DNA from 4 places in the Streptomyces sp. NPDC013455 genome. Region 1 is predicted to be linked to each of the others. Evidence: riboswitches for the same ligand, from Rfam matches in the RefSeq annotation. Region 1 holds a riboswitch; each other region holds the start of a gene.
What was found. Region 1 has a riboswitch for cyclic di-AMP ahead of ABZ576_RS17695 (transglycosylase SLT domain-containing protein). Riboswitches for the same ligand answer to the same signal wherever they lie in the genome.
Positions count from the first base shown of each region.

Region 1 (4,304 bases):
TGATCGCCACCGACCTGGACGGGACGCTGCTGCGCGGTGACGACACCGTCTCCGACCGGTCGCTCGCCGCGCTCGCGAGGGCGGCGCGGGCCGGTGCCCGGCACCTGGTGGTGACGGGCCGCCCGGCCCCGCGGGTACGGCCCCTGCTCGGTGCCCTCGGCTGCACGGGGCTCGCGGTGTGCGGGCAGGGAGCCCAGGTCTACGACGCCGGGGAGGACCGCCTGCTGTGGTCGGTCCGGCTGGACCGGGAGCTGGCCGAGACCGCGCTCGGCAAGATCGAGGCGGAGGTGGGGCAGGTCTACGCGGCGGTCGACCAGGACGGTGTGGACGGGCTCACGCTCATCGAGCCCGGCTACCGGATGCCCCATCCGACGCTGCCCGCGGTGCGCGTCGGCCGGCGGGACGACCTGTGGTGCGAGCCGATCAGCAAGGTGCTGTTGCGGCACGCCGAGCTGTCCGACGACGCGTTGGCGGCCGTGGCCCGCGCGGCGGTGGGCCGGCTGGCCACGGTCACCATGTCGGGGCCGGGCACCGTGGAGCTCCAGCCGAGCGGGGTGACGAAGGCGACCGGGCTGGCGCTGGCCGCCGAGCGGCTGGGGATCGCCGCCGAGCGGGCCCTCGCCTTCGGTGACATGCCCAACGACATCCCGATGTTCGCGTGGGCCGGCCGCGGTGTCGCCATGGCCAACGCCCACCCCGAACTGAAGGCGGTGGCCGACGAGATCACCTCGTCGAACGAGGACGACGGCATCGCCGTCGTCCTCGAAAGACTGTTCCCGACCGGCTGACCGGCTGACCGGCTGACCGGCTGACCGACGACTGACCGGCTGACCGGCGGCTGACCGGCTGATCAGCAGCCGTCGATCGGCGGCCGGTCAACGGCCTCCACCGGCCGGCCGGCGTGCCCACGCCGTCCCGTCGGCACGCCGGTCCGCCGGCTGTCAGTACGCGCCGAACACGTTGTCGATCGAGCCGTACCGTGCGGCCGCGTAGTTGCAGGCGGCGGTGATGTTCGCGACCGGGTCGTAGATGTTGAACGACGTTCCGGCGACGTGGTACGCGTTGAACGTCGGGTCGATGACCTGGAGCAGGCCCTTGGACGGGATGCCCTTGGCGGCGTTGGAGTCCCACAGGTTGATGGCGTTCGGGTTGCCCGAGGACTCGCGGATGATGTTGCGGTAGATGCCGTTGTAGGTGCCCGGGATGTCCTTCTCCGCCATGATCGCGAGCGACTCGCGGATCCAGCCGTCCAGGTTGTTCGGGTACCCGGCGAGCGTGGTGGCGGCCGTCGTGGTGCCGGAGGCCGCGGAGGCGCTGGTGGCGCCGACGAGCGGCAGGGCGACGGTGGCGACGCAGGCACCGGCGACGGCGAGGGTACGGACGAGGCGGCTGTTCCGGGTGCGGCGGGGCTGAGCGGCAGCAGACATGGGGGGTTCCTCTCCGACGCCTGCGAGGTGAGCTGTCGGGTTCGGGCGGGGAGGCGCCCGGCCGCGCCCTGGAGGAGGCACGGCTTCACCCCGAGCCGTGCCGGTCGGCGTGTGCCGTCCGGCCCGGCGGCTTACCTGGGTCCCCCGCTCCTGCCGTACGAATGAGTTCGTCGATGGGTAATGCGGGCGGCGGCAGGATTAGGCGTCCGCCCGACGGCCCGGAACGTATGCGAGAGCACATGTCGGGAACAAGTACCCGATTCATGCAACGTGCCATTTGACCTTGATCGACGCCGTATGGGGTACTTGATCCTTTGCGGTCGCCAACCTCCAACTCCCCGGCGGTACAAGGGGAAGGAGGCGTTCCGGCAGGGGGGTGCCAGGCGGGGGCGCGTGACCCAATTCACGAAATGGCAAACTGCTGCAAAACAGACATGCAGGATTAGGCGGATGAGAGGGATTAACGCCTGAAGTCGGGGTGATGCGGAACTCGGGGAGAGGTGCGCGGAGGTTCCGGCAGAGTGTCCGCATTGGGATTAAGCAGATAAATGTCCGTTATTACCATCCGATCGAAACCATGCCGGTCATGATCTGATACCGCCCGGGCTGGACCGGTGGGCGCTATCGGTGATCGAAACAGGACCGGATACGCTGACTTGAGTGATGGCAGCGACCTATCGACAAACCGTGTAATCGCCAGCAGACACCAGCAGACAGGAGACCCCTCGTGACCGTCGTCGGGCCGTTCGGGCTGAGCGTGCGGGACCAGGCTCTGGAAGCCGATGTCCAGGCCGGATTGACGGCTGTCGAGGAAGGCTTGCTCGAGGCCACCAAGAGCGAGGTGCCGTTCATCACGGAGGCCGCGCAGCACTTGGTGCGGGCCGGAGGGAAGCGGTTCCGCCCGCTGCTCGTGATGCTCGCGGCCCAGTTCGGCGACCCCTACGCGCCGGGTGTCGTGCCGTCGGCCGTGGTCGTGGAGCTGACCCACCTGGCCACGCTGTACCACGACGACGTCATGGACGAGGCCGCCGTGCGACGGGGCGTGGAGAGCGCCAACACCCGCTGGGGCAATTCCGTAGCGGTCCTCACCGGCGACTTCCTCTTCGCCCGCGCCTCCCAGATCCTCGCCGACCTCGGCCCCGAGGCGGTCCGGGTACAGGCCCTCGCCTTCGAGCGGCTGGTTACCGGCCAGATCCTGGAGACCGCGGGCCCCTCGGACGGGCGCGACCCGGTCGAGCACTACCTCGACGTGCTCGGCGGCAAGACGGGCTCCCTGGTGGCGGTGTCGTGCCGGTTCGGCGCGATGATGTCCGGCGCCGACGAGACGGTCGTCGACGTGCTCACCCAGTACGGCGAACGCCTCGGGGTCGCCTTCCAGCTCGCCGACGACGTCCTGGACATCGCCTCCGACTCCCACGAGTCCGGCAAGACCCCGGGCACCGACCTGCGCGAGGGCATCGCGACCCTGCCGGTGCTCCGGCTGCGCGAGCGGGCCGCCCGGCTCGGGCTGGCCGAGGACATCGCACTGTGCGAGCTGCTGGACTCCGACCTCAGCGACGACGCCCGGCACGCCGAGGCGCTGACCGCGCTGCGCGCCCACCCCGCGCTGGAGCAGGCCCGCCGGGACACCATCCGGTACGCGGAGGAGGCGCGCTCCGCGCTGGCCCCGCTGCCCGAGTGCGACGCCAAGGCGGCCCTGACGGAGCTGTGCGACGCGGTGGTGCACCGCGCCGGCTGACCCGGCCGTACCCCCTTACGGCGGTGCCATCCGGTACGACCCCTACGGGTCGGAGGAGAAAACGCCCCTGTGTGTCATACCGCAGGCGTACCCGCAGTTGGCTCCGAGGTCTGACGCTTGCTCACGGCCGATTTGGTCAGATGGGAACCACGGACACCACCACTCCTCACCGATTCGGGTGAGAATGGCGGCACAGGTGGACCAGCGTGAGGACAGCCGCCGCCGACGACGGAGGTAAGGCACACATGGCACCGTACGAATCCGACGACGCAGTGGACGCCGCGCGGGACGCAGCCCCGCGCTCCGGCCGGCGTAAGGCCGCCCGGTACGCCGTCCCGGTCGCGGTGGTGGGGGTGGCGGCGGCCACGATCGGGCTGGTCCCGGCGCTCGCCGACTCCGGCGACCCCGACCTCCCGAAGATCACCGCCGAGCAGCTCATCGAGAAGATCGCCAAGTCGGACGTGCAGCAGCTGTCCGGCACGGTGAAGACGAGCACCGACCTCGGCCTGCCCGACCTCGGCGGGCTGGAGGACGGTCTGGCCTCCAGCGCGGGGCAGGGCTCCGGCGACGGGTCCTCCGCCGACCCGCAGGCCAAGCTCACCGAGCTGGTTTCCGGCACGCACACCCTGCGCGTCGCCGCGGACGGCCCCGACCGGCAGAAGCTGTCGCTGCTGGAGAGCGGCGCCGAGTACAGCCTGATCCACAACGGCAAGGACGTCTGGGGCTACGACAGCAAGAGCAACGAGGTCTACCACTCCACCACGGCCGGCTCCGGCGAGGACCGCGCCGCCGAGCCGCCCGCCACCCCGAAGGACTTCGCCGACGAGGCCCTGAAGTCGGTGGACGACACCACGTCCGTCACCGTCGACGGCACCGCCCAGGTCGCCGGACGCGACGCCTACAAACTGCTGATCCAGCCCAAGCAGTCCGGCACCACGGTCGGCGCCATCAGCATCGCCGTGGACGCGAAGACCGGCCTGCCGCTGAAGTTCACGCTCACCCCGAGGAGCGGCGGCGCCGCCGTCCTCGACGCGGGCTTCACCCAGGTCTCCTTCGCCAGGCCGGCCGCCTCCACGTTCGACTTCACCCCGCCCAAGGGCGCGAAGGTCACCGAGGAGGAGGACGGGGCCACGGCGCGG
Region 1 covers NZ_JBEYCX010000010.1:1,938-6,241, forward strand. The annotation lists gene ABZ576_RS17690 (HAD family hydrolase) at 1-788, shown strand, start outside; gene ABZ576_RS17695 (transglycosylase SLT domain-containing protein) at 942-1,427, opposite strand; cyclic di-AMP (ydaO/yuaA leader) riboswitch at 1,432-1,610, opposite strand; gene ABZ576_RS17700 (polyprenyl synthetase family protein) at 2,155-3,165, shown strand; gene ABZ576_RS17705 (DUF2092 domain-containing protein) at 3,411-4,304, shown strand, end outside.

Region 2 (4,304 bases), 170 kb from region 1:
GTGTCCCGTCCCGTCGAAGCCCGTCGCGGTGGCCGCGCCCGCCAGGGCGAGTGTCGCGGCCGTGCGGGCCGTATGGCCGCTGAGCGAGCGTTGTCCGGGCTTGCGGTGCGTTGCCACCTGGACCGTCACGTCCTTCCGTACGACTCGTACGACCGAGGGGTCGGTGCGCCCGGCGGCGGCCCGCACAGGGGGACCGGGCCGCCGCCGGGCCTCTCTCGGAGGTGGTGGCCGACTGCCTCCCTGGTCGGGCGGCGGTGGGGAGCCGGTCACCTGGGCGAGGAGGCTAGGACGTACCGTGACAAGTGGGTAACGCCCTGTACGGAACTGGCCTTGACGGACCCATATGTGACCGCATGTGACCGAGCCGGCGGGGCGGAGTCGCAATCTTTACGCAGCGTAGTGACCGAAGTCCGGGAAGTGCACACGCGGTGACCGAGGGATGCTATGGAGCGCATATATGCAAGCACCGCACGGCCGTCGGAGGGCCCGGTCGCGGGAGGGCCGGAGCGCCCTGGCTAGGCTCCGGCCCCATGGACGTACTCATCCATCTCTTCGTCGGCCTGCACATCGTCGGCATCGCCGCACTGCTCGGCGGTTTCCTCACCCAGATGAAGGCGATGGGCCAGGGCACCGCCCGGTTCGTGCCCGGGATGCTGCACGGCGCTCTCACCATGCTGGTCACCGGCGTGGCCCTGGTCGGTCTCAACCAGGCCGACGACCAGCACGTGAACAACATCAAGATCGGCGTGAAGCTGGCGCTGCTGATCGTGATCCTCGGCCTGGTCTACGTCAAGCGCGACGAGGAACGGGTCGACAAGGGCCTCTTCGGGCTGGTCGGCCTGCTGACCACCGCCAACGTCTTCATCGCCGTCCTGTGGACCTGATCCCCGGCGCTCCGGGTCACCCCGGCCGGACCACGCTGTGGACGGCCGGCCGGCCGACGCCGGAGACCGGCTCCTCGCGGACGTAGTCACCCGGCCTCGGGGCGTGGACCATCATGCCGTCGCCCGTGCAGAGTCCGACATGGCTCACGTCGTCGAAGAACACGAGGTCGCCGGGGCGGGCCTCGGCCGGCGGGACCGGGGTGCCGGCGGCGGCCTGTTCGCGCGCGGTGCGCGGCAGGGTGACGCCGGCGGACTTCCAGGCCGCCTGGGTGAGGCCCGAGCAGTCATAGGACCCGGGACCGGCGGCGCCCCACACGCACGGCTTGCCGAGCTGGGCGCGCGCGAAGGCGACGGCCTCCCTGGCCTTGGTCGCGTGCCCACCGGACGGCACGGACGGCGCAGGCGAGGCAGGGGACACGGACGGCGCGGACGAGGCGGGCGGCACGGACGGCGCGGGCGAGGCAGGGGACACGGACGGCGCGGACGAGGCCGGCGGCACGGACGGCACGGGTGGCCTGGACGGCATGGGCGGCGTGGCGATGCCCTGCCCGGTCCGCTGCGACACCTGCCCGGTCCACTGCGGCACCTGCCCGGTCCGCTGTGGCACCTGGGCGGGCCCCCGCGACACGTGGTCGGGCCCCTGCGGCGCCTGGTCGGCCGGCTGCGACATGTGGCCGGTCGGCGGCGTCGCCCGGGTGGTCCGCCGTGACACCAGCACGCGCGCGTGGGCGAGCTTCTTCTGCACGGCCGCCTTGGCCGCCTTCGGGCCGCTCGCAGGAACCTCGGCCCGGCTGCCCGCCACGGCGGTGCTTGCGACGGCGGTGCTTGCGACGGCGGTGCCCGCCACGGCGGAGTCCGGGGCGGCCCCGTGCCGGGCCGGGGCCGCGCCGCGCTGGGCCGGGGCCGCGCCGCGCTGGGCCGGGGTCCTGTCGCCCGGGGTCCTGTCGCCGGGGGTGGTGCCGCGCTGTGCGGGAAGGGCGCGGGTCCTGGCCGCGCGCCGGGCGACCTCGTCGCGGAGCCGCTGGAGACTGTCCGCGCGTCGCCGCGGGGCCTCGGCCGGTTCCTCCCGCCCGGTCCCCCCGGTGCGCTCGGCTTTCCCGGTGCGCTCCGCTCGCTCGGTCCACCCGGCGCGCTCCGCCCGGTCGCCCCGGACGATTCGTTCCTTGCCCGTGCCGGATGTCCCGGCCCCCGACTCCGCCCGGCGGTAGAGGTCGTCGATCTTCCGCTCGACCTCCTCGGCGCTCGGCTTGCCGTGACCGGCCGCGTAGGTGGCCTCGGAGCTCTGGGAGAGCATGGCCACGGAGGTGAGCGCGGCGGTGGCGAGGGCGGGGGTGCGGATGCCCGCTGTCTGAGTACCGCCGGGGCGCGGCTTGCGGTGCGACGCCAAGAGGGGCGACTCCTTCCGTGCTGCCGCCTACCGGGTTAGCTGTCGGGTTCGGGCGGCTGCTTGGAAGGGTTGCCCTACGGCGTCGTCCCGGGCGGGAGTCGGCCGATTCACCCCAGGATCGGTGGGTCCCCGGCTCCGGGCACCGTGCGGGGCGCGCCGGACTCGGCGGAGGCCGCGCGGCCCGGCGACGTTCGCCGGTAGGGGGTCGTGCGGCCTGACGGCAACCTAGCCAACTCGTGTGTCTTCTGTGAAGGTTGGTGCGCAGTATGTCCGATACATTTCCGTGACCTGTCAGAGGTTTCACGACCGCGTCACCGGCTGCTTCCATTGCGTGAGCAAAGGGCGGGGCGGGGCCGGCGTAGAGATCGACTCCTCCGGAAACCGGTCATGTTCCGGGGACGGCGACCGGTTGTCGGTGGGGCGCCCTAGACTCGGAGAGCGATGAGCAGCCTCTTTGACGACAGCTTCCTGGCGGACCTCCAGCCCCCTCGCGGGCGCGAGGAGGAGCCCCCGCCGCCGCCCGAGGACGATCACGCTCCGGAGCCGCTTCCGGACGATCTGTTCGGCGGGAAGTTCGACGTACCGCCGGACAGGGACGCGTACTACCGGGACGGTGCCCCGCGCCCGGTGATCGATGCGGCGGCGCTCCTGGAGGGGCTTAACGACAACCAGCGCGCCGCGGTCGTGCACGCCGGCTCCCCGCTGCTCATCGTCGCGGGCGCCGGCTCCGGCAAGACCCGCGTGCTCACCCACCGCATCGCCCACCTGCTCGCCGAGCGGAACGTGCACCCGGGCCAGATCCTCGCGATCACCTTCACCAACAAGGCCGCGGGCGAGATGAAGGAGCGTGTCGAGCAGCTCGTCGGCCCGCGCGCCAACGCGATGTGGGTGATGACCTTCCACAGCGCGTGCGTGCGGATCCTGCGCCGCGAGTCGAAGAAGCTGGGCTTCACGTCGTCGTTCTCGATCTACGACGCCGCCGACAGCAAGCGCCTGATGGCCCTGGTCTGCCGTGACCTGGACCTCGACCCCAAGCGCTTCCCGCCCAAGTCCTTCAGCGCCAAGATCAGCAACCTGAAGAACGAGCTGATCGACGAGGAGGACTTCGCCGCCCAGGCCGCCGACGGCTTCGAGAAGACCCTCGCCCAGGCCTACGCGCTGTACCAGTCGCGGCTGCGCGAGGCGAACGCGCTGGACTTCGACGACCTGATCATGACGACGGTCAACCTGCTGCGCGCCTTCCCGGACGTCGCCGAGCACTACCGCCGCCGCTTCCGGCACGTCCTGGTCGACGAGTACCAGGACACCAACCACGCCCAGTACGCCCTCGTCCGCGAGCTGGTCGGGACGGGCGAGCGCACCGCCGGGGACGCCGGCACCCCGCCCGGCGTAGACGACCTCCCGCCCGCCGAACTCTGTGTCGTGGGCGACGCGGACCAGTCGATCTACGCCTTCCGGGGCGCGACGATCCGCAACATCCTCCAGTTCGAGGAGGACTACCCCGACGCGACGACGATCCTGCTGGAGCAGAACTACCGCTCCACGCAGACCATTCTGTCGGCCGCCAACGCGGTCATCGAGCGCAACGAGTCCCGCCGCCCGAAGAACCTGTGGACCAACGCCGGCCAGGGCGCCGGGATCATCGGGTACGTCGCCGACACCGAGCACGACGAAGCCCAGTTCGTCGCCGACGAGATAGACCGCCTGGTCGACGCCGGCAAGGCACGCGCGGGGGACGTCGCCGTCTTCTACCGCACCAACGCCCAGTCCCGTGTCTTCGAAGAGGTCTTCATCCGCGTCGGCCTGCCCTACAAGGTCGTCGGCGGTGTCCGCTTCTACGAGCGCAAAGAGGTCCGGGACGTCCTCGCCTACCTGCGGGTCCTCGCCAACCCCGAGGACTCGGTGCCGCTGCGCCGCATCCTCAACGTGCCCAAGCGCGGCATCGGCGAGCGCGCGGAGGCGATGATCGACGCCCTCGCCCAGCGCGAGAAGATCGGCTTCCCGCAGGCCCTGAAGCGCGTGGACGAGGCGTA
Region 2 covers NZ_JBEYCX010000010.1:169,761-174,064, forward strand. The annotation lists gene ABZ576_RS18530 (NlpC/P60 family protein) at 1-117, opposite strand, end outside; gene ABZ576_RS18535 (hypothetical protein) at 531-884, shown strand; gene ABZ576_RS18540 (NlpC/P60 family protein) at 901-2,271, opposite strand; cyclic di-AMP (ydaO/yuaA leader) riboswitch at 2,280-2,449, opposite strand; gene pcrA (DNA helicase PcrA) at 2,713-4,304, shown strand, end outside.
Region 2: another riboswitch for cyclic di-AMP. It lies ahead of ABZ576_RS18540 (NlpC/P60 family protein); the one in region 1 lies ahead of ABZ576_RS17695 (transglycosylase SLT domain-containing protein).

Region 3 (4,304 bases), on a different contig from region 1:
GGGCGCGGTGCCGCGGTCCCGGGCGCAGGAGTGGGTGGACGACGCCCTCGCCCGGGAACTGGGCCTGAGCCGGGAGGCGTTGACCGAGCGGGAGCGGTGAGCAGGCACGCGTGCGCCCCGGACCGGGCGTGTATGCGCGGTCCGGGGTGCGGGCGCGATCAAGCCGACCGAGTCAGCCGCTCCGTCACGCCGACGGCGTCAGACCGACGGCGTCAGACCGACGGGGTCAGGCCGACGGGGTCAGGCCGGGTGGATCAGGCCGGGTGGGTCAGGCCACGGAGGCGATCCGCATCTTGATGTCGTCCGGCGACAGCGTGCCCTTCGCGGTCACGTGGTCCCCGGAGGACTCGCCACGCAGCCGCCGCCCGATCCACGGGACGAGGTACTCGCGGGCCCACTGGACGTCGTCGCGGCGGACCTCCAGGGTGCCCCGGGGCGGCAGCGGGGGCCACGGCTGCTCCGGGTCGGCCGGGACGTCCAGGCCGAGGACCTGCCCGGCCCGCAGCGCCACGCGCGTGTGCCCCTCGGGCGAGAGGTGCAGCCGGTCGCTGTCCCAGGCCCTGCGGTCCTGCACGGACTTGAGGGACCACAGGTCGAGCACGGGGCAGCCGTACCGGTCGGCGATGGCACGGACGTGCCCGTTGTAAGTGGCGATCTTGCCGCGCAGGTGCTTGAGGAGGGGGACACCGCGGGTGTCGAAGCCGGTCGTCACCATCACCGTGCCCGCGGCCTCGGCCAGCCGGGCCACGGCGCGCTCGAAGCGTTCGGCCACCTCGTCGGGGTCGGTGCCCGGGCGGATGATGTCGTTGCCGCCCGCGCAGAAGGACACGAGGTCGGGGGCCAGGTCGACCGCCTGCGGGAGCTGGTCGGCCATGATCTGGTCGAGCAGCTTCCCGCGCACGGCGAGGTTGGTGTATCGGAAGTCGCCTTCGGGGCGGCGGTCGGCGAGCAGTACGGCGAACCGGTCGGCCCAGCCCACGAACGCCCCGTCGGGCCCGGGGTCGCCGACGCCCTCGGTGAAGCTGTCCCCCACCGCCACGTACGACCCGATCACTGATCTGTTGTCATTCTTCGAATCGTCTGCCACAGCGGACCATGATTCACCTTCGGATGTGACTTACGCGACCGTAGGACGGGGTTGACGAACGGTGAGATGAGACACTCTTAAAGAATTTGCAATCCAGGAATACGCCTGCCGGTACACCGAAGGCCGGACCCGGGGATCGGGGTCCGGCCTTCGGAGGCGTGTCAGGCAGGTGGTGCAGCGGGGGCCGTCAGCCGACGGAGACGCCGTGCCGGCGGAGGTAGTCCACCGGGTCGATGTCGGAGCCGTAGTCGGGCGTGGTGCGGATCTCGAAGTGCAGGTGCGGGCCGGTCACGTTGCCGGTGGCGCCGGACAGGCCGACCTGCTGGCCCGCGGTCACGGTCTGGCCGGCCGAGACGGAGAGCTGGGAGAGGTGGGCGTACTGGGCGTAGTGGCCGTCGTTCAGCTTGAGGACGACCTGGTTGCCGTACGCGCCGCCCCAGCCGGCGGAGACGACGGTGCCCGCGGCGACGGCCTTGAGGGGGGTGCCGGTCGGTACGACGAAGTCGACGCCGGTGTGGTAGCCGCTGGACCACATGCTGCCGGCCACGCGGTAGGCGGTGCCGACGCCGGCGCCGGCCACCGGGAGGGTGTAGCCGGTCGTGGCGGTCTCGGCGGCGGCAGGCTTGGCGGCCGGGGCCTTGGGGGCCGGCGAGGACTCGGGGGCCGGCGAGGACTCGGGGGCCGGCGAGGACTCGGGGGCCGGGGAGGACTTGGCCGCGGGGGCCTTGGGGGCGGCCGGAGGCTTCGGGGCGGCGGATCCGGTGCCGGACGGTGCGGCCTTCCCGCCGAGCGTGAGCTTCAGACCCGGGTGGATCAGCGCGGGATCGTCGCCGATGGCCTGCCGGTTGTCGTCGTAGAGGCGGTGCCAGCCACCGCCGACGTGCTGCTGGTCGGCGATGGCCGCGAGGCAGTCGCCGGACTTCACGGTGTAGGTGCGCACCGTGGAACCCGTCTGCGCCGGGGCCTTCTTCGCCGTGCCGGGAAGGGACTGCACGGCCTTGCCGGGGACGGGCTGCGCGGGGGTGGCCGCGTGCGCTCCGGTGGCCCCGAGAAGCGGCAGGGCCAGGGCGGCGCCGCCGGTGCCGGCGACGGCGATGGAGCGGGAGAAACGCGGGGTCTTGGGACGTCGGTGCTTACCCTTCGCGGGCATGGCGCTGTTCCTCTCCGGCGCCTGCGAGGTCAGCTGTCGGGTTCGGGCTGGAGCTGCCCGGCCGTGCGTGCACGGCTGCACCCCTGGCCTGTCACGGAGACCGGGACAGGCAGTCGTACCTGGTGGGTCCCCCGCTCCTGCCGGACACGGGTCATGGGTGTGGGGACTCCGGGCGGCGGCAGGATTCGGCGTTCCGTCCGGATTGGTGGCGAACGTAAGCGAGCGAGTCGTACGGAAACAAGCAGCCGGTTCCCGTTGTTCGGGTTTCGGGTGATCGGATCCGGGTAATCGCTGTCACTCAGCGTGCATTCCGCACCGCGCGTCCTGCCAATTCCGCTTTACGGCACGTTTATTACGTGGACATGACTGGTAACGCTCGGCCACGGATATGACGCTGCTCACGCGACCTCTCGCCAGGGTTCCCTTTTTCAGGCCCAGTTGGGGCGAAGTCAGCAATTGGGACAGACGACTCAGATGCGGCGCAGGCGGAGAACCGTCGCATCCAGGTATCCCTTGAGCTCCGTGCGCAGCCCGTGGTGCAGGAGCACCGCACCGCAGTGCACTTCGCCCGTTTCGCGGCATTCGTACGACGCCGTCGGATCGAGCCCGCGCAGCCGCAGCGCCGGCGCCGGCTCGCCGTAGCGCTGCGCCTCCAGCCAGGCGAGGACCACGGCCTCCTCCCCCCGCACGTACTGCACGGCGCTGAGGCCGCCCGCCGGGGGCCGCAGCCGGTACAGCTCCCCGCGCTGCACGACCGGACGGATCTCCTTGTAGAGCTCCACCCACCGCCGGGCCTCGGACAGCTCCTCGTCCGTCCACCGGGTGAGGTCACCGCCGATGCCGAGGACGCCCGCCATCGCGCTGACGAAGCGGAAGCGCAGCGTGCTGATCCGGCCGTTGAGCTGGCTGTTCGGGCTGTCGGTGACCCAGGCGGCCATCACGCGCGCGGGGTGGACTTGCGAGAAGCCGTGCTGGACGGCGAGCCGGTCCAGCGGGTCGGTGTTGTCGGAGGTCCACACCTGGTCGGTGCGGCTCATCATCCCGAGGTCGATCCGGCCGCCACCGCCCGAGCAGGACTCGAAGGCGACCTGCGGGTGCGCGGCGCGCAGCCGGTCCAGCAGGGCGTACAGGGCGCGGACGTGGTCCACCCACAGGCGCTGCGGGTACGGTTCGCCGGGCCAGCCGGCGTCGGTGAAGCAGCGGTTGAAGTCCCACTTCACATAGTCGATCGGGGCGCTGGAGAGCAGGGTGTCCAACTGCTCCCAGAGGTACTCCCGCACGTCCTCGCGTGCGAGGTTGAGGACGAGCTGATTGCGCATCTCCGTCCGCTTTCGTCCCGGTTGGTGCTGTACCCAGTCGGGATGGGCGCGGTACAGGTCGCTGTCCGGGTTGACCATCTCGGGCTCCACCCAGATGCCGAACCGCATGCCGAGGCCGTGCACCTGGTCGGCGAGGGGCCGCAGCCCGTGCGGGAAGCGGTCGGGGTTGGGTGTCCAGTCACCGAGGCCGGCGCGGTCGCTGGTGCGGGCGCCGAACCAGCCGTCGTCCACCACGAACAGCTCCACACCGATCCCGGCGGCCCGGCGGGCGAGGGCGGCCTGCCGTTCCTCGGAGATGTCGAAGTACGTCGCCTCCCAGGAGTTGAACAGCACGGGCCGGTCCCGTTCCGCGTCCGGGACGACGTACGCGCGCTGGTAGGCGTGCCAGGTGCGGCTCGCGCCGCCGAAGCCGCCGTCGCTCCACAGGCCGGCGAAGACGGGGGTGGTGTACGTCTCCCCCGGCGCGAGGAGCAGCAGGCCGGAGTCGTCGTGGCCGGCGCCTCCGGTGATCTGCACGCGCGCGTCCGGGAGCTGGGCGACGGCGATCCGCCACGAACCGGACCAGCCGAGCGCGCAGCCGTAGACCTCGCCGTGCTCCTCGGTGGCGTCGGTGGCCAGGGCGACCCAGGGCAGGTGCTGGTGGCCCGTGTGGCCGCGGCGGCTGCCGATGACCTTCTCGCCGTAGGTGAGGGGAGCGGTGGTGAGCCGGGACTCGGCTGCCCACCGGCCGTGCAGCTGGGACAGCCGC
Region 3 covers NZ_JBEYCX010000013.1:184,618-188,921, forward strand. The annotation lists gene ABZ576_RS22100 (TetR/AcrR family transcriptional regulator) at 1-100, shown strand, start outside; gene ABZ576_RS22105 (SGNH/GDSL hydrolase family protein) at 269-1,054, opposite strand; gene ABZ576_RS22110 (LysM peptidoglycan-binding domain-containing M23 family metallopeptidase) at 1,275-2,237, opposite strand; cyclic di-AMP (ydaO/yuaA leader) riboswitch at 2,243-2,399, opposite strand; gene ABZ576_RS22115 (alpha-galactosidase) at 2,708-4,304, opposite strand, start outside.
Region 3: another riboswitch for cyclic di-AMP. It lies ahead of ABZ576_RS22110 (LysM peptidoglycan-binding domain-containing M23 family metallopeptidase); the one in region 1 lies ahead of ABZ576_RS17695 (transglycosylase SLT domain-containing protein).

Region 4 (4,304 bases), on a different contig from region 1:
AGGGCGACGTAGCGGGCGAGGCCCTCGCGGTCGGAGAAGTCCAGGGACGCCGCCAGCCGCTCGGGGGTGATGTTGGAGGCGGCGATGTGCCGGACCTTGCCGGCCCTCACCAGCTCGTCCAGCGCGCCGATGATCTCCTCGACCGGCACCTCGGGCTTGTCGAAGTGGGTGTAGTAGAGGTCGATGTGGTCGGTGCCCAGGCGGCGCAGGGAGGCGTCGGCGGCGGCCTTGATGGTCGCGGCGGACAGTCCCTGGAAGTCGGGGTGCTGGCTGACCTTCGTGGCGATGACGACGTCGTCGCGGTTGCCGCGCGCCGCCAGCCACTTGCCGATGATCGTCTCGGACTCGCCGCCGGCATTGCCCTCGACCCAGGCCGAGTAGGAGTCGGCGGTGTCGATGAAGTTGCCGCCGGCCGCCGCGTAGGCGTCCAGGACGGCGAAGGAGGTGTCCTCGTCGGCGGTCCAGCCGAAGACGTTGCCACCGAGGCAGAGCGGGAAGACCTCGAGATCGGAAGAGCCGAGTTTACGAAGTGACGTCATACGTCATGACAACGCCGGCGGCGGGTCGTCGCATCCCGCCACCGGCGCCCTTTTCGGCAGGACGGCTCAGGGGTTGAGACCCTTGTCGCGCAGCCAGGCCGTCGGGTCGATGCCGGTGGCCTGGCCGCCCGGGTGGATCTCCAGGTGCAGGTGCGGGCCGGTGACGTTGCCGGTGGCGCCGACGCGGCCGATGACGTCGCCGGTACCGACCTTCTGGCCGACCGAGACACTGATCGAGGACTGGTGGCAGTACCACACCTCGGTGCCGTCCTCGAGGGTGAGGACCGTGCGGTAGCCGTAGGCGCCGGCCCAGCCCGCCTGGGTGATCGTGCCGCCGTGCACGGCCTTGACGAGGGTGCCGGTGGGGGCGGCGAAGTCCAGGCCGGTGTGGTAGCCGGAGGACCACATGGAGCCGGCCTGACCGAACGTCGAGGTGATCGTGTACGAGGAGGTCGGCAGGGCGTACTGCTTGGCCAGCTCGGCCAGCCGCTTCTCCTCGGCCGCCTTCTGTGCGGCGGCCTCCGCCTTCGCGGCCTCGGCCTCCGCCTCGGCCTCGGCCTTCTCCTTGGCCGCCGCGGCCTTGGCGGCGGCCTCCTTCTCGGCGGCGGCCGCGGCCGCGGCGCTCTGCTTCTCCGCGGCGGCGAGCGCGGTGGCGGTGGCCCTGCTCTCGGCCTGGCCCTGCTGCTGCTCGGCCTGGGCCATGATCCGGTTGCGCAGCGCCTCGCCCGCGTCGGTGCCGTGCTCGGTGTCGGCCGAGGTCCCGCCGAGGCTGCTGAGCGCGGTGGTGGTGGTTTCGGCCGCCTGGGCGTCGGCGGAGCCGTCGTCGAAGAGGGAGCCGACGGAGGGCAGGTCGGGCATCGAGATGGAGACCGGCGGCTTGCCGGTCTGGGCGCTGGCCATGCCGCCCGCGCCGACCGCGGCGATCACGCCGACGCCGAGGACGGTGGAGCTGCGCGCGAAGCCGCCGCGCTGCTTGGCGACGCGGTGCCGGCCGCGGACCGGGGCGACGGTCTCCTCGGTGGGGTTCCACTCCTCCCAGGGACCCTCTTCCGCGCGGTAGGCGCCGTAGCCGAAGGTCTCGGCCGGCGCTTGGGCCGGTATGAACGGGGCTTCTGGGGCAGGCCGGTTGGACGCCACGCAGGCGTGCTCCTTTCCTTCCTCCGCCTACCGGGTTAGCTGACGGGTTCGGAGCAGGAAGGTCTCCTACGCGCGTATACCGGTCGTGGACTCCGTGAGTTCACGACCGCATCCGCGTGATTCACCCCAGGGTGGTGGTTCCCCGGCTCCCTTGCGGGATTCGGCGCGTGCGCACGGAGCCGCCTCTTGTGACGGCTGGGACGACCGCGCTGCGTTATCGAACGTTAATAGACCTGCCAGTCACTTTCCAAGCCGTTCGACTTGATCGTTAAGCTTTTTAAACCCCGGACTTACCGGCCAGGACCCCTGCAAAACGGGCGAGTTGACCCCAGGCCAGCAGTCATCGACGGTTTTGATGGTGACCCGGACCTGAAGCGCACGGCACCCCTTCGATCACTGTGCGTGATGATCGGCGCGGGCGCGGGAAGCGATGTGCATCGGACCCCTCGCATGGCGTATGCTGGTCACACAACGACGCGGGGTGGAGCAGCTCGGTAGCTCGCTGGGCTCATAACCCAGAGGTCGCAGGTTCAAATCCTGTCCCCGCTACTGAAGACTCAGGGCCGGAATCCAGTGGATTCCGGCCCTGAGTGCTTTTCAGGCGAGCAGATGGGCGTTCGGCTCCTTGGCGAGGGCCTCAAGCTCCGGCAGGACGACGACCCGCGCACCCCCGGTGCGCAGCAGCCCCGCCCCGTCGGCCGCCGTCACGAAGGTGTCCGGCTCCCGCCAGGCGGTGACCACGCGGCGCACGCCCGCGGCGAGGATCAGCTCGGCGCAGGGCGCGGGCCGCGAGGAACGGCGGGCACAGGGCTCCAGGCTGCTGTAGACGGTCGCGCCCGGCAGTCGCGGGTCATCGCGGCCGATCTTCGCCAGCGCCGCCTCCTCCGCGTGGACCACGGGGTCGGCGCCCTCCCGGGAGTGGCCGCGGGCCAGCTCCGTACCGTCGGCGGCGACCACGACCGCGCCGACGCTGAACGCCGTCTCCGAGGGCGGGCACAGCGCGGCGAGCTCGCACGCGGTGCGCAGCCAGTGGCGGTCGGCGGCGGTGGCGGCCGGGCCGGTGCCGGGGGCCGTGGGCGCGTACCGCATGAGGACGACGTCCTCGATCCGCCGGGTGTCGAGCAGCCGCAGGCGACCGCCCTGGTAGGGGCCGGGCCCGAACAGGCGCGGGGCCGCGGGGTCGCCCACGAAGAGCGGGGCGAGCACCAGCTGGAGTTCGTCGGCGAGGCCCTGGTGGAGCAGCTGGGTGTGGACCGTGCCGCCGCCCTCGACCATCAGGCGGCCGACCCCGCGCACGTCGTGCAGGTGCTCCAGCAGGGCCCGCCAGTCGAGGGCCGGGCCGAGCGGGACGACGTCGGCGGTGCGCCCGAGCAGCCGCGCGGCCCGTTCGGCGCCCCGGTCGGTGGTGTAGACGAGCTTCTCGCCGCCGGTATGCCAGAAGTGGGCGCCCGGGTCGAGGTCGCCGGAGGCGGTGACGGTGACCTTGAGCGGGTACTCCGGCCGGCCCGCCGCGACGCGTGCCGCGCGCCGGTCGGCTGAGTAGACCAGCAGCCTCGGGTTGTCGGCGCGGAGGGTGCCGGCGCCGACGAGGACGGCGTCGGCGGAGGCCCGGACCTCGTCGACCCGGTCGAAGTCGGCCGGGCTGGAGAGCAGCAGCCGCTCGGGGCCGGTGTCGTCCAGATAGCCGTCGAGGGAGACGGCGGCGGACAGCAGCACGTACGGCAGGGGCATCGGCGCCCTCTCTGGGGAGGCGGACGGTCGCTGAGTGGACCGTCGGCAGGCGGACGGCTTGGTTCAATTTTGAAGCAAACTTACACTGGCGGCATGACGACCCGCTGGCTCACCTCCGAGGAGCAGCGCGCCTGGCGCGCCTACATCGCCGCCTCCCGCCTCCTGGAGGACGCGATCGACCGGCAGCTCCAGCAGGAGGGCGGCATGCCGCACCTGTTCTACTCGGTGCTGGCCAACCTCTCCGAGGCCCCCGGCCGGCGGCTGCGCATGACCGGCCTCGCCGAGACGCTGAAGATCACCCGCAGCCGGCTGACGTACGCGGTGACCCGGCTGGAGCGGGACGGCCTGGTGCGCCGGGAGAACTGCCGCCAGGACAAGCGCGGCTCGTTCGCGGTGCTGACGGAGGAGGGGACGGCCGTACTGGAGCGTACGGCACCCGGGCACGTCGAGACGGTGCGCGCCGCCCTCTTCGACCGGCTCACCCCGGAGCAGGTGGAGCAGCTGGGGGAGATCTGCACGCGGATCGCGCGCGGGCTCCAGGGCGAGGACGGCGGGGCGGGGGGCGCGGCGGAGGACGTTCCGTGGCGCAGGCGCTCGTCCCCCTGCTCCGGCGGCTCACCCGGGTGAAGCATGCGCACCGGCGGAGGCTCGGCCCTGGCGTTGAGCCGGGAGACGGAGGGCCGGCAGGAGGGCGAGGGCGAGCAGTGCGGCCGCCACGGCGTAGGCGAGCCGGAAGCCGGCCGGGTCCGGGCCCGTCGCACCCAGCACCACCGACAGCAGGGCCGTACCGACGGAGGCGGCCAGCTGGGAGTTGATGCCGAGCGCGGTGCTCGCCCCGGCCAGCCGGTCCGGGGGCAGGGCGCGGGTCGCGGTGGTCATCGTGGGCATCAGCGTCAT
Region 4 covers NZ_JBEYCX010000023.1:21,518-25,821, forward strand. The annotation lists gene ABZ576_RS29215 (aldo/keto reductase) at 1-539, opposite strand, end outside; gene ABZ576_RS29220 (M23 family metallopeptidase) at 606-1,676, opposite strand; cyclic di-AMP (ydaO/yuaA leader) riboswitch at 1,684-1,852, opposite strand; tRNA gene ABZ576_RS29225 (tRNA-Met) at 2,152-2,225, shown strand; gene ABZ576_RS29230 (dihydrofolate reductase family protein) at 2,274-3,407, opposite strand; gene ABZ576_RS29235 (MarR family transcriptional regulator) at 3,501-4,034, shown strand; gene ABZ576_RS29240 (DHA2 family efflux MFS transporter permease subunit) at 4,023-4,304, opposite strand, start outside.
Region 4: another riboswitch for cyclic di-AMP. It lies ahead of ABZ576_RS29220 (M23 family metallopeptidase); the one in region 1 lies ahead of ABZ576_RS17695 (transglycosylase SLT domain-containing protein).